Regions from separate parts of the Paenibacillus sp. SORGH_AS_0306 genome, predicted to be linked through region 3. Evidence: riboswitches for the same ligand, from Rfam matches in the RefSeq annotation. Region 3 holds a riboswitch; each other region holds the start of a gene.
What was found. A riboswitch is a leader RNA that binds a small molecule or an ion and turns the genes downstream of it on or off. The one in region 3 is predicted to bind S-adenosylmethionine.
Positions count from the first base shown of each region.

Region 1 (3,949 bases), 2.7 Mb from region 3:
TTCTCTACCCCTTTATTAGTTTTGGATTGGTATACGTATATGATACAAATGCTGAATATTTGTGATTATCTATCATCGTATAAATATTCAGCAGAATAACTACTCTATGCTCAATCTCTTTTGTATTACTGTTTATCTTCTCGAAAAATGAACCACTAGACGATCACCAAGCATTTGTAGAATTTGAACAATAATAACCATGATGACTACAGCCACTAGCATGATCGCTGTATCATAGCGATAATAACCATAGTTGATTGCAAGTGTTCCAAGTCCTCCTGCGCCAATCATCCCTGCCATCGCTGTATTAGAGACTAGTGCAACCACAGTAACCGTTAAACCTGCTAGTAGCCCTGGCATTGCTTCACGTACAAGTACGCGCGTTATAATCTGCCACAACGAAGCTCCCATCGCATTCGCTGCTTCAATCACACCACGATCGACTTCACGAAGTGCTGTTTCGACCAATCTAGCAAAAAACGGTGCGGCAGCAATAACTAATGGTGGGATCGTTCCAAGTACACCAATCGTTGTTCCTACTAGAATTTGCGTTAATGGTAAGATCGCCACAATCAGTATAATAAATGGAACCGAACGCAAAATATTAACGATAAACGCGATCACTGCATAGAAATAACGCACCCATGCTACAGTAGAACGCCCTGTAATAAATAACAAAATACCTAATGGCAATCCTAGAATTAATGTAAATAATCCAGAAGCGCCTACCATTTTGAGTGTATCTAAGGTCGCTGTACCGAATTCATTCCAATCAATTTGTGAGAAATCTAATTCACCCATCAGTTGATCACCTCCACATCGAGACCTTCAGCGGTCAATCCATCGAGTGTACGCTTAATGTCTCCTTCTGTTCCTTCAAAGCGAACAATCAACTGTCCATACGGTACATTTTTTAACGTTGAAATCGTTCCTTGCAAAATAGCAAAATCGACTCCAGTTTGACGTACCGTTTGCGAAAGGATCGATTCATACGTTTTATCTCCCAAGAAAGACACTTTGACAGTCAATGAATTAGGAACATTTGGTGCTGTCCATGAAGTAATTAGTAATTCAGCATTATTAGACTCATTTAAAATAAAATCACGTGTCACTTCATGCTGTGGCTTCAAAAAGACATTTGTTACAGGCCCTTGTTCTACAATGCCGCCCCGATGAATAACAGCTACTTTATCACAAATGCTCTGAATAACATGCATTTCATGAGTGATTAAGATGATTGTTAAGTTAAAGCGCTCATTGATATCGACCAGCAATTTTAAAATCGAATTTGTAGTCTGAGGATCAAGAGCAGATGTCGCTTCATCACAAAGCAATACATCAGGGTCACTAGCTAGTGACCGAGCAATACCGACACGCTGCTTTTGTCCACCTGATAATTGAGCAGGATATTTATTGGCATGTTGTTCCAATCCAACTAGAGCGAGCAATTCTTTCACTTTTTCTTTAATGTTGCGTTCCGGTGTTTTGACTAAGCGCAAAGGAAAAGCGATGTTCTCATACACTGTCGCTGAAGATAATAGATTGAAGTGTTGAAAAATCATACCTATTTTGCGTCGTCTTGCTTGTAAGCGCGCTTTGTTCAGCTTGGTCATTTCCACACCATCGATCCATACTTCACCAGAGGTTGGACGTTCTAGTAAATTAATACATCGAATCAATGTACTTTTACCTGCACCGGAGTGACCGATAACGCCGAAAATCTCGCCTTTTTCTATTTTCAAATCTATACCGCTTAACGCAGGGCTTAGATTTTTCCCTTTACCATACGTTTTAGTAATACTTTTTAATTCAATCACAGATAGGTGCTCCTTCCTTGTACTTCTTCATTCCTGCATTCATATTACATTAATCATATATAAACCATCGAATAAGTCGGATATATTCTCGCTATCATATATGTCGGTATTCACTTCTCTCTTCTTTATACAAAAAAAGAACCCTTTCGCAGAAAAGGGTTCTCTATTATTAGAGATACTTCCTTCTCATCTGCCAAAATCGCTATGTACCAATTGCACACGCCATTTTGAAGGAATTAGCACCATGACATTTTGGAAAACTACGTAATAGCTATTCCAAAATCGGTTGCCGGGTTTCATCGGGCCAGTCCCTCCACCACTCTCGATAAGAAAATATGAAAAATTCGAATGAAAATGAAAATCTTTTCTCAGTATAGTGAACTTCACACTCTTTGTCAAAGCAAAAATGAATATTTCCTAAGGAAATTAGAAATTTTTCATCAATTGTTCATCTGACGCAATCTATTGGATGTATATTCACTTTTTATTGCTATCTAAATAGATCATACGGTTATACATTTTGCCCTAATTTGCCACGTGTACCACGACTTAATTGCCATACACGCACACTCATATAACATAACACACCGAATAAAATCTGAATCAACAACGTATGCAACATGCTGGAGAAGAAATACCACTCTGGTATTTTCATCGTTACAATATTCAACATACCACTTAGAATCTGCATGATAATAAATACGATCGCAGTCACTCCAAGCTTACGAATACCTGGATTATATGGATGACGACGGTAGGCATAATGTGCTAGCACTGCAATAACGATTAACAGACTATAAGCGGCTACGCGATGGAAAAATGCTACCGCTACCCCACCGGATAATTCAGGTAAGATAGAACCATTACATAGTAATACGCCAGAACACCCACCTCTAGAATCGGTATGTGTGACAAAGGCTCCTGTATACACCACCATGTATGTGTAGATAGTTGCGAACCATGTTAGATTACGCATTCCTTTACTCACCGGTGGTTCATCTGGAATTGGCAAATCACCTTTTTGCTGATCCATCCGCCTTGCACCAAGCGCCATCATCGACGAACTAGCAAAAGCGATCATTGCAAATCCGAAATGTAGTGCCATGATTGGAGCAGATTGTGAAAACTTAACAGCTAATGCACCCATAGCTGCTTGTACTAGTACAAATAACAATGTAAAAAATGCATAAATTTTAAGTTCACGATGTTTATTGAAAAGCATAAATCCAATAAATGAGAATAGAGCCGTGACTCCGGCTAACCCACTCACAATACGATGAGAATACTCAATTAAAGAAGAAATCGTATGAGAAGGAATAAATTTGCCATGACATAATGGCCATTCGTTTCCACAGCCCAATCCTGAATCAGACTTAGTTACTACCAGTCCACCCATAGTCGCTAAAAACATAACAACACAAGTGATAAAACTCAACCATTTTAAATGCGTAGTTGTTATTCTAAACCTTTTTGCCATTACGAGAATCACCCGCTAGTTATAATATAGTGACATTATTTATAGTCTTTATTTATTATAACGAATTGCTAGTAATCACTACCGTATCCTTTGTGACAAAATATGTTCAATATCTCTTAATAGAGTAGGTATAACTACTCTAGCACTGAACTATTATAAATAAATTTATAATATATTAATTTAATTCTCATAATGTTTCTGAGTATTACCACTATAACCTGTTTGGTCAATATGACCATCATTAAAAATAAAATAGGCATAAATCGTTTTAGGCTAGTCTTTAAAAACCACATTAGCACCATAAGGTGAATTAGATGATGTAAATGAATATATTCCTTCAACTTCCTCAATTTCCGAGCTGGTATAACCTTTTTCATTTATTAAATATTTTTTGATTTGTTCTTCAGCTTTTTCTTTATTTAAAGGATACTCATAAAGCCCTAAATAAATAGTAACTCTTTCCGCAATAACTATTAGAATTGAAAAGCTAGTAATTAGAGTAGCTTTTCTCGATATAATACCTATCTTCCACACTTAAATTAACAAAAAAGACAGCCCATAAAATACTGGGCTGTCTTAAACATCAGAAATTAAAAATTTTGTCCCCAAGCTGTAATTTGTGTAAATCCAGATTGAGTAAGGAAGTAATATGGAG
Region 1 is NZ_JAUTBP010000001.1:3,481,359-3,485,307, forward strand. Features, by position in the region: gene QE450_RS15170 (methionine ABC transporter permease) at 133-801, opposite strand; gene QE450_RS15175 (methionine ABC transporter ATP-binding protein) at 801-1,817, opposite strand; SAM riboswitch class I at 2,001-2,149, opposite strand; gene QE450_RS15180 (COX15/CtaA family protein) at 2,329-3,294, opposite strand; gene QE450_RS23575 (DUF3139 domain-containing protein) at 3,568-3,828, opposite strand; gene QE450_RS15185 (hypothetical protein) at 3,885-3,949, opposite strand, start outside.
Region 1: linked by a shared signal. The riboswitch ahead of QE450_RS15175 (methionine ABC transporter ATP-binding protein) and the one ahead of metA (homoserine O-acetyltransferase MetA) in region 3 are both predicted to bind S-adenosylmethionine.

Region 2 (3,949 bases), 2.1 Mb from region 3:
ATATTTAGCTGTTTCAGTTAAAAAGAGATCATGCACAACAGTAAACAAATCGTCTCGTGCTAATCCTTGTCTGACAAGCGTAGCTTCTGGAGTCACAACTGCTGGATTAGAATTGTACACATATAGCGATTGCACAGGTTCAGACTCTTCTAATAATACCCGTCCCAATTGATTCATATTAAAAGAACGAGTATTGCGATTAGCTAATAAGTCTGGACGTTGTAATGCATTTTCATTAAATGTTAGTTGGAACGTATTAGATTTAATAGCACCGCCACCGCGTACTAACCATTGTCCTGTGATAGCAGGTAGGCAGGCAATCGTACGTACATTCATACCGCCGTTATCATGATGTTGAAGACCATTTCCGATACGAATCAGAGCAGGGCTAGCATCGCTATACATACGAGCTAATTGATATAAATCATCGACAGGCACGCCTGTAATTGTGGATACAGTAGCAGGGTCATATTGCTTTACATGCTCACGCAATTGTTCGTGCCCTACTGTATATTGCTTCATAAAATCCTCATTCACTTTATCTTCAGCAAATAAAATATGCATCATCCCTAAAGCGAGTGCGCTATCTGTTCCTGGCAAAATCGGAATAAACCAATCCGCAGATCGTCCAGTTTGATTTTTGTGCACATCGATCACAATAACTTTAGCGCCTTTTTTGCGAGCTTGTTGCGCTAAAGTCACTTGATGCATATTAGTGCTAACTGCATTAATACCCCAGAAAATAAATAACTGTGTATCTACCGTATCTTCAGGATCGGTACCAATACTGCCACCCATTGTATATTTATAACCTGCTGAACCAGCGGCTGTGCAAATGGTGCGCTCTAAAAGACTTGCCCCCATCCGGTGGAAAAAGCGGCGATCCATCCCTTCTGCGGATAGATTGCCCATATTGCCATAGAAGCTATACGGGAGAATACTTTCAGGGCCGGAAGTGGATATTAATGTTTTCCACTTGGAAGTAATTGTAGTAATCGCTTCTTCCCATGAAATAGGTTCAAAAAGACCTTCGCCTTTTGCTCCGATCCGCTTGAGTGGAGTAGTCAGGCGCTTGGTATCATAGATACGTTCTGTCATATTACGAACTTTGTTACAGATGTTCCCTTTGGTAACAGGATGATTAGGATCTCCAGCAATTTTGATAATTTTACCTTTTTCTTTATGAACAAGCAGTCCGCACTGATCAGGACAATCCAGTGAGCAGACTGAAGGAAATACTCCATCTTGTTGATCAACATAACTAGACATACATCATGCTCCTTTCGTAATACCCATACCTTAATAATGACAGAAATAGACTTTAAATACGTTATAAACTATCATAAATCAAATTTTAGATTTAATGTTGACTTTTTTACTAGGTTTAATTAGAATAAAGAAAATTATTTCGAATTCGACAAATTTAGATGTTTTATACCTTATCGTGTCTGATATCGATTTGCAAGTTTTTTTCGACAACTACATACATTAGATTTTCTATCCAGAGAGGTGGAGGGACTGGCCCTACGAAACCTCGGCAAAAACGTGCCAATTCCAGCAAGCTTGAATCGCTTGGGAGATAGGAAAGCAGGATGAATTATTGCATTATTTTATTCGTATGATTTGAATATTATAATGAATAGATAGCGAACCTCTTTCCTTGATGTGGGAAAGAGGTTTTTTGTATATTGTCGTTGACTCAGTTGATTATATTGTCAAATAATGACCTTATTAGTAGCAAACCAAGAACTCACTATATCAAGTCACTTTCTTACTTTAAAGCTTCACTTAAATAACACTGCACCTAAGTGTACCAAAGGAGATTGAATAATGAAAATATTAATTACCGCCCCTTATCATGAGCAAGGTCGTCAACAACTAGCAGATACGTTTGGAGAAGTCATTTACCGTTGCTGGAAAGATCATGGGCAAGCTTATCAAGAAGAGGAATTGATCTCTTTATTACAAGCAACCGGAGCAGATGCCATTATTGCAGAATTAGATCAAATTACTGAAAAGGTAATTAAAGCTGTACCTCATCTGCAATTTATCGGTGTCTGTCGAGGAACTCCTTCTAATGTAGATGTACCTGTGGCTACAGATCGTCGTATTCCTGTGTTCTATACGCCAGCACGTAATGCACAAGCTGTAGCTGAAATGGTAGTCGGCAGTCTAATTACCTTTTTACGCAGTATTATTTCATCCAGCCAATGGTTAGAAGCAGGGGAATGGCAAAGTGGTAGCTTAACTGCTTATCTCAAGTTTAAAGGTAATGAACTGGCTGGCAAAACAGTCGGTATGGTTGGTTTTGGAGCAGTAGCCCAGCGTACAGCAGGTATACTACGGAGCTTCCCTTGTGATATTCGTTATTACGATCCCTATGTAACCAGCCCTGATCCGCGTGATCAAAAAGTATCGTTAGCCGAGTTATTTGCTACAAGCGATATTGTATCGATTCATTTACCTGTAACCGAAGATACCAAAGGATTAATCGGCACAGAATTATTGCAATCAATGAAAAAAGACGCCATTTTTGTGAATACTGCACGTTCTGTAGTGGTAGATCATCATGCACTGGTTGAACAATTACAACAAAATCAAATCCGTGGAGCGATTATCGATGTGTTTGATCAAGAACCGCCACTTCCTAAAGATTATGAACTGATTTCATTGCCAAATGTTTTAGCAATTCCACATTTAGCAGGTGCCACTTATGAAGTTGAAGATCATCATGTAGAAATTATGAATACGGCACTCATAGAGTGGTTTGAGCATCATAACACCGCAGTGAAAGTACTTTATAATAAAGCGATTTTGGAGGATATTAACGATGACACAAAAAGCCTATCTAGTCTTTGATATCGGTACCGGTAATGCTCGTGTAGCTGTTGTCGATATCAACGGTAACGTATTGTCGATTGAGCGAGCTGATATTTTGTATCACAATGACAATCAATATGCAGATGCACGTCATTTTATACCGGAAGTATTGTGGGAACAGATTGCAGGGCTTGCTAAGGTAGCACTATCTAACGTTCCTGATATTCAGATTATCGCTGTCACTTCAACGAGCCAGCGTCAAGGTATCGTACTGATTGATGAAGCAGGTGAATCTTATCTAGGATTACCGAATATTGATAATCGGGGACGTGAGTGGGAAGAACACTATAGCGACCAATCTTCTATTTATCCGATCACAGGCAGAACACCGTCTGCTTTATTTTCAGCAATGAAATTAGTCGGATTACGCGAGCGTCATCCTCAGCAGTATCAACGATTGAATCGTTTTACCAGTATTAGCGATTGGGTAACGTATGCGCTTAGTGGTGTGTTGAGTTACGAACCGTCTCAAGCATGTGAGACTCTTCTCTATAATGTAGAACATAGTGATTGGTCTACAGAAATGTGTCACACCTTTGGCATTGCACCAACAGTGTTGCCTTCATTAATACCTTCAGGTAGCGTGCTCGGGACATTAACGCCGGCTACAGCAGCAGAATTGAACTTGCCTGTAGATACACCTGTTATCGTAGGTGGCGGGGATACGCAATTGGCTATCCATAGTACAGGTGCAGGAGCAGAAGATATCGTTATTGTATCCGGTACAACTACACCTATCGCTAAGATTACAGATACATTTACAACAGATAAATCAGCACAAGCATGGATTAATGCGTATACAACACCACATCAATTTTTGATCGAAACGAATCCAGGTATCACCGGTCTGAACTATCAGAAATTGCAATCTATTTTCTATCCCAATGAAGGATACGCCATGATGGAGCAAGAGATGAATGAACTGGAAGAAAGTCAATGTGTAGCAGCATTAGGTTCTTATTTATCGTCTGCCAAAAATGCGCGTGTACGTGGCGGATTTCTATTCGATGCTCCACTGTCAGATCAATTAAGCCGGGCTCATTTTGTCAGATCAGCATTACACGAGATT
Region 2 is NZ_JAUTBP010000001.1:2,961,199-2,965,147, reverse strand. Features, by position in the region: gene QE450_RS12835 (molybdopterin oxidoreductase family protein) at 1-1,269, opposite strand, end outside; SAM riboswitch class I at 1,495-1,586, shown strand; gene QE450_RS12830 (2-hydroxyacid dehydrogenase) at 1,831-2,859, shown strand; gene QE450_RS12825 (FGGY-family carbohydrate kinase) at 2,831-3,949, shown strand, end outside.
Region 2: linked by a shared signal. The riboswitch ahead of QE450_RS12830 (2-hydroxyacid dehydrogenase) and the one ahead of metA (homoserine O-acetyltransferase MetA) in region 3 are both predicted to bind S-adenosylmethionine.

Region 3 (3,949 bases):
CTAGATTGACGATTTTGGACATCATATCCCGGATGATCCGGTAGTGCAGGATAGAACACTTCTGCAATCTGCGGATGATCTACCAAATGCTTCGCCATTGCTGTAGCATTATATTCATGACGCTCCATCCGCAATGCCAATGTTTTCATTCCACGCATTAATTGATACGAATCGGTTGGGGACAATACGGCTCCGATAGAGTTATGCAGAAAAGCCATTTCAGCGGATAATTCTTCCCCTTTGGTCATAATCAATCCTGCTAACACATCATTATGTCCACCTAGATATTTGGTAGCACTATGAATCACGATATCTGCTCCCAGTTCGATCGGACGCTGGAAAAAAGGAGTCAACAGCGTATTATCAACAATCGTCAGCAACTGGTGGCTTTTCGCCCAAGTAGCTACAGCTTTGATATCGGTAACCATCATTAACGGATTAGTTGGCGTCTCAATAAATACAGCTTTGGTATTCGGTTGAACTATTTTTTCTAACGCTTCTAGATCATTGGTATCTACATAAGAAGCAGTTACTCCAAATTTGGATAAAATACGCTCCAACAGACGGTATGTGCCACCATACAGATCAAGCGATACGATCAGATGATCTCCCTGACCGAAAAGCGCAAAAATGGTCTGTAAAGCAGCCATACCGGAACTACAGGCAAATCCTGCATCTGCTGATTCTAATGCTGCTGCCGCTTGTTCTAGTACAGCGCGAGTTGGATTGGTTGTACGAATATAATCAAAGCCTGTACTTTTACCAAGAGCGGGATGACGGAAGGCAGTTGATTGATAAATCGGAAAATTAACTGCCCCTGTTACCGGTTCATTAATCGAACCGATCTGTGCCAATTTGCTTTCAATGTTAAGAGTTCGTTCGCTTGAATGATGATCCGTCATACTATAATTCCTCCTCTGAAATAACAATCGATTGGGTTGATCTCAAATTAGATACAGTAATTACCTGCTTCAGCTTTGGCACTTTCCAAATCATATGGTGTTTCTTGGTATACATAATAGTTTAGCCAGTTGGAAAATAATAAGTTGGCATGAGCACGCCATGTAGAAGGTGGTGTGCGCGATGGATCATTATTGGGAAAATAATTTTTCGGCGGTGCGACATCCATTCCTTTAGCGATATCACGTTCATATTCCCATTTCAGTGACAATGGATCATATTCAGAATGCCCTGTTACAAAAATCTGACTGCCATCTTTGGTAGCGGCTAGGTATACTCCTGCTTCTTCCGATTCTGATAAAATCTCCAGTTCAGGAATCTTGGCAATATCTTCATGACGTACTTCGGTATGACGGGAATGAGGCGCAAAGTACAACTCATCAAATCCTCGTAACAATTTTACATTTTCTTTATTTAATGTATGTGGGAATACACCAAAACACTTTTCAGGCAAATCGACTTTGGGAACACCGAAATGATGGTAAAGCCCTGCTTGTGAAGCCCAACAGATATGCATCGTTGAAGTAACATTCTTTTTACTCCAATCAAAAATCCCTTGAATCTCTTCCCAATAGTTCACATCTTCAAAGTCCATTGTTTCTACAGGAGCGCCTGTCACAACCAGACCATCAAAGCGTAGATGTTTGACTTCTTCAAATGTTTTATAAAATAAGTTCAAATATTCAGTCGATGTATTTTTGGAAATATGGGATTGTGCATGTAGTAAATAGATATCAATTTGAAGCGGGCTATTTCCGAGTAAGCGTAGTAACTGCGTTTCGGTTGTTTCTTTAGTAGGCATCAAGTTCAATATAGCAATTCGCAATGGACGAATATCCTGTTGAAATGCTTGGCTATCATCCATTACGAAAATATTTTCTCCAGTTAATACTTCTTTGGCAGGTAAGCTATCCGGAATCTTAATTGGCATGTTCGTTCACTCCTTGGATGTGTGTATTTCTTATCATTTCAGGAGAAAGGTTCATTATAAGTATATACAAAAATGACCTTTCTCCTGATACTTGAGAAAGGTCATTTGCGATATGTTCGCGTATATAATAGACGCCTCTCTCATCTGTCAGCAGATATTAAGTCTAGAATGATCCATCAACTTATATCTCTGCAAGAATTAGCACCGTGCGGTTATACCGCCGGTTGCCGGGTTTCATCGGGCTAGTCCCTCCACCTGCTCTTGATAAGATTTGCTTATTCAATTTAAAATAACATGTTTTGATACTTTTCTTATACCATAATTTATACTATTCTACGGTCTGCCGTCAAGTGCTGTGAAAAATGTATTAGATTGAACCGATAAATAAGTTGTTGGTAACTATATTGGTTGATTTCAAAAAGAGGTTTCTTATTTAAGCTTGAAAGGCTTCCACGACCACGGTATACTTAACAAGTATTTGACGTTTTTTCATGGTTTTCATAAATATCTAAATCACAAAGAGGTGAATTTCAAAATGGAAGGCGACCCGAGGCCCAGTTGGCAGCAGGACGGATGGACAAATTGCAGGAAACAAACGACAACCATAGGGCACTGGAGTAACGCGCCATTATTGAAAAATCTTCTCCGTTTTTCATAAATTATAGCGAAGCTTTGTAAACAAGTGTGCGGTTGCCGCTTCTTTCCCTGCTCATTTCATAATAAAGGAGTAGAACACAATGAAAGTTCGGCACGTCAATGCTGGAGCATTTACTCCAGTAGAAAATATTACCGACACACTGGTAGCACCTGAAGAAGGATTTTATTGGATCGACGCAGATTTGGAAGATTTGATTGAACTACAACCCCTTTTTATGCTTCATGATCTGGCTGTAGAAGATTGTTTGAGTGAGGAAGAACAGCGTCCTAAGATCGAAATTTATGAAAGTCATTATTTTATTGTAGTCAACAGTATTCGTTTTGATAACGAAGAGATTTTTTTGCGCGCCTTGAATATTTTTCTAGGACGGCATTATATTATTACGGTGACCAAGCAGAAAATTAATGAATTGCGTGTCCTCAAACCGATTTTATGGGAAGAAGAAGTGAGTCGCGCTGATAAATTTATGTATTTGTTAATTGACCTTGTCGTTGATAATTACTTCGCTGTCGGTGACCGGATCGAAGATCAGATCGAACTACTGGAAGAAAATATATTGATGCATACCAAAAAATCGCATTTGAACGAAATTATCGGTTTGCGTGGCGAAATTTTATGGCTCAAACGTGTATTGGGACCTCAGCGTGAAGTCATCAATACATTGAATAAAAAAGACCTCCGTTTGATCGATGATCAATTGCAAAAATATTTCAGTGACGTGTATGAGAATGCGGTTAAAGTATCTGAGATGTTTGATACGTTCCGCGATCTGATGGGTAACTTACGAGAAGCTTATCAGTCCAGTATCTCTAATCGTGCGAATGAAATCATGCGTGTATTTACAGCAATCACAACGATATTTATGCCGTTAACTGTAATTACAGGTATTTATGGAATGAACTTTGAAGATATGCCTGAATTGCATTGGCGTTTTGGTTATCCATTGGTGATCGGGATTATGATTACGCTAGGTTTGACTATGTTTTTCACTTTCCGCAAAAAAGATTGGATCTGAAAAGATTAAAGCTGCCCTTATTCATCGTCAATTGATGAACAAGGACAGCTTTTTTTGATTTCACTTGTTCGCGCTTATACTGCCAAGCGCTGATCGTAAGATATTTTGCTAAAGCAAAAATCACTTTCTTATTTTACGGGTCGCACTTATATTGCCAAGTGCTATAGGTCGCGCTTATGGTGCCAAGCGCTGATGGTAAGATATTTTGCTGATGCAAAAATCATTTTTTTATTTCACTGGTCGCGCTTATGGTGCCAAGCGCTTAATCAAGGTAGTTGCATCCAGCGGATCATGGTTTCTAGGTTTAGTCCATCTAAGCCGGGTACTGTAAAGTGTGCACTATCTATTCGGGTTAGTGAACTTACAGCGATCGTTTTCATTCCGA
Region 3 is NZ_JAUTBP010000001.1:824,219-828,167, reverse strand. Features, by position in the region: gene QE450_RS03545 (aminotransferase class I/II-fold pyridoxal phosphate-dependent enzyme) at 1-902, opposite strand, end outside; gene metA (homoserine O-acetyltransferase MetA) at 950-1,891, opposite strand; SAM riboswitch class I at 2,029-2,162, opposite strand; gene corA (magnesium/cobalt transporter CorA) at 2,629-3,564, shown strand; gene QE450_RS03530 (HAD-IA family hydrolase) at 3,831-3,949, opposite strand, start outside.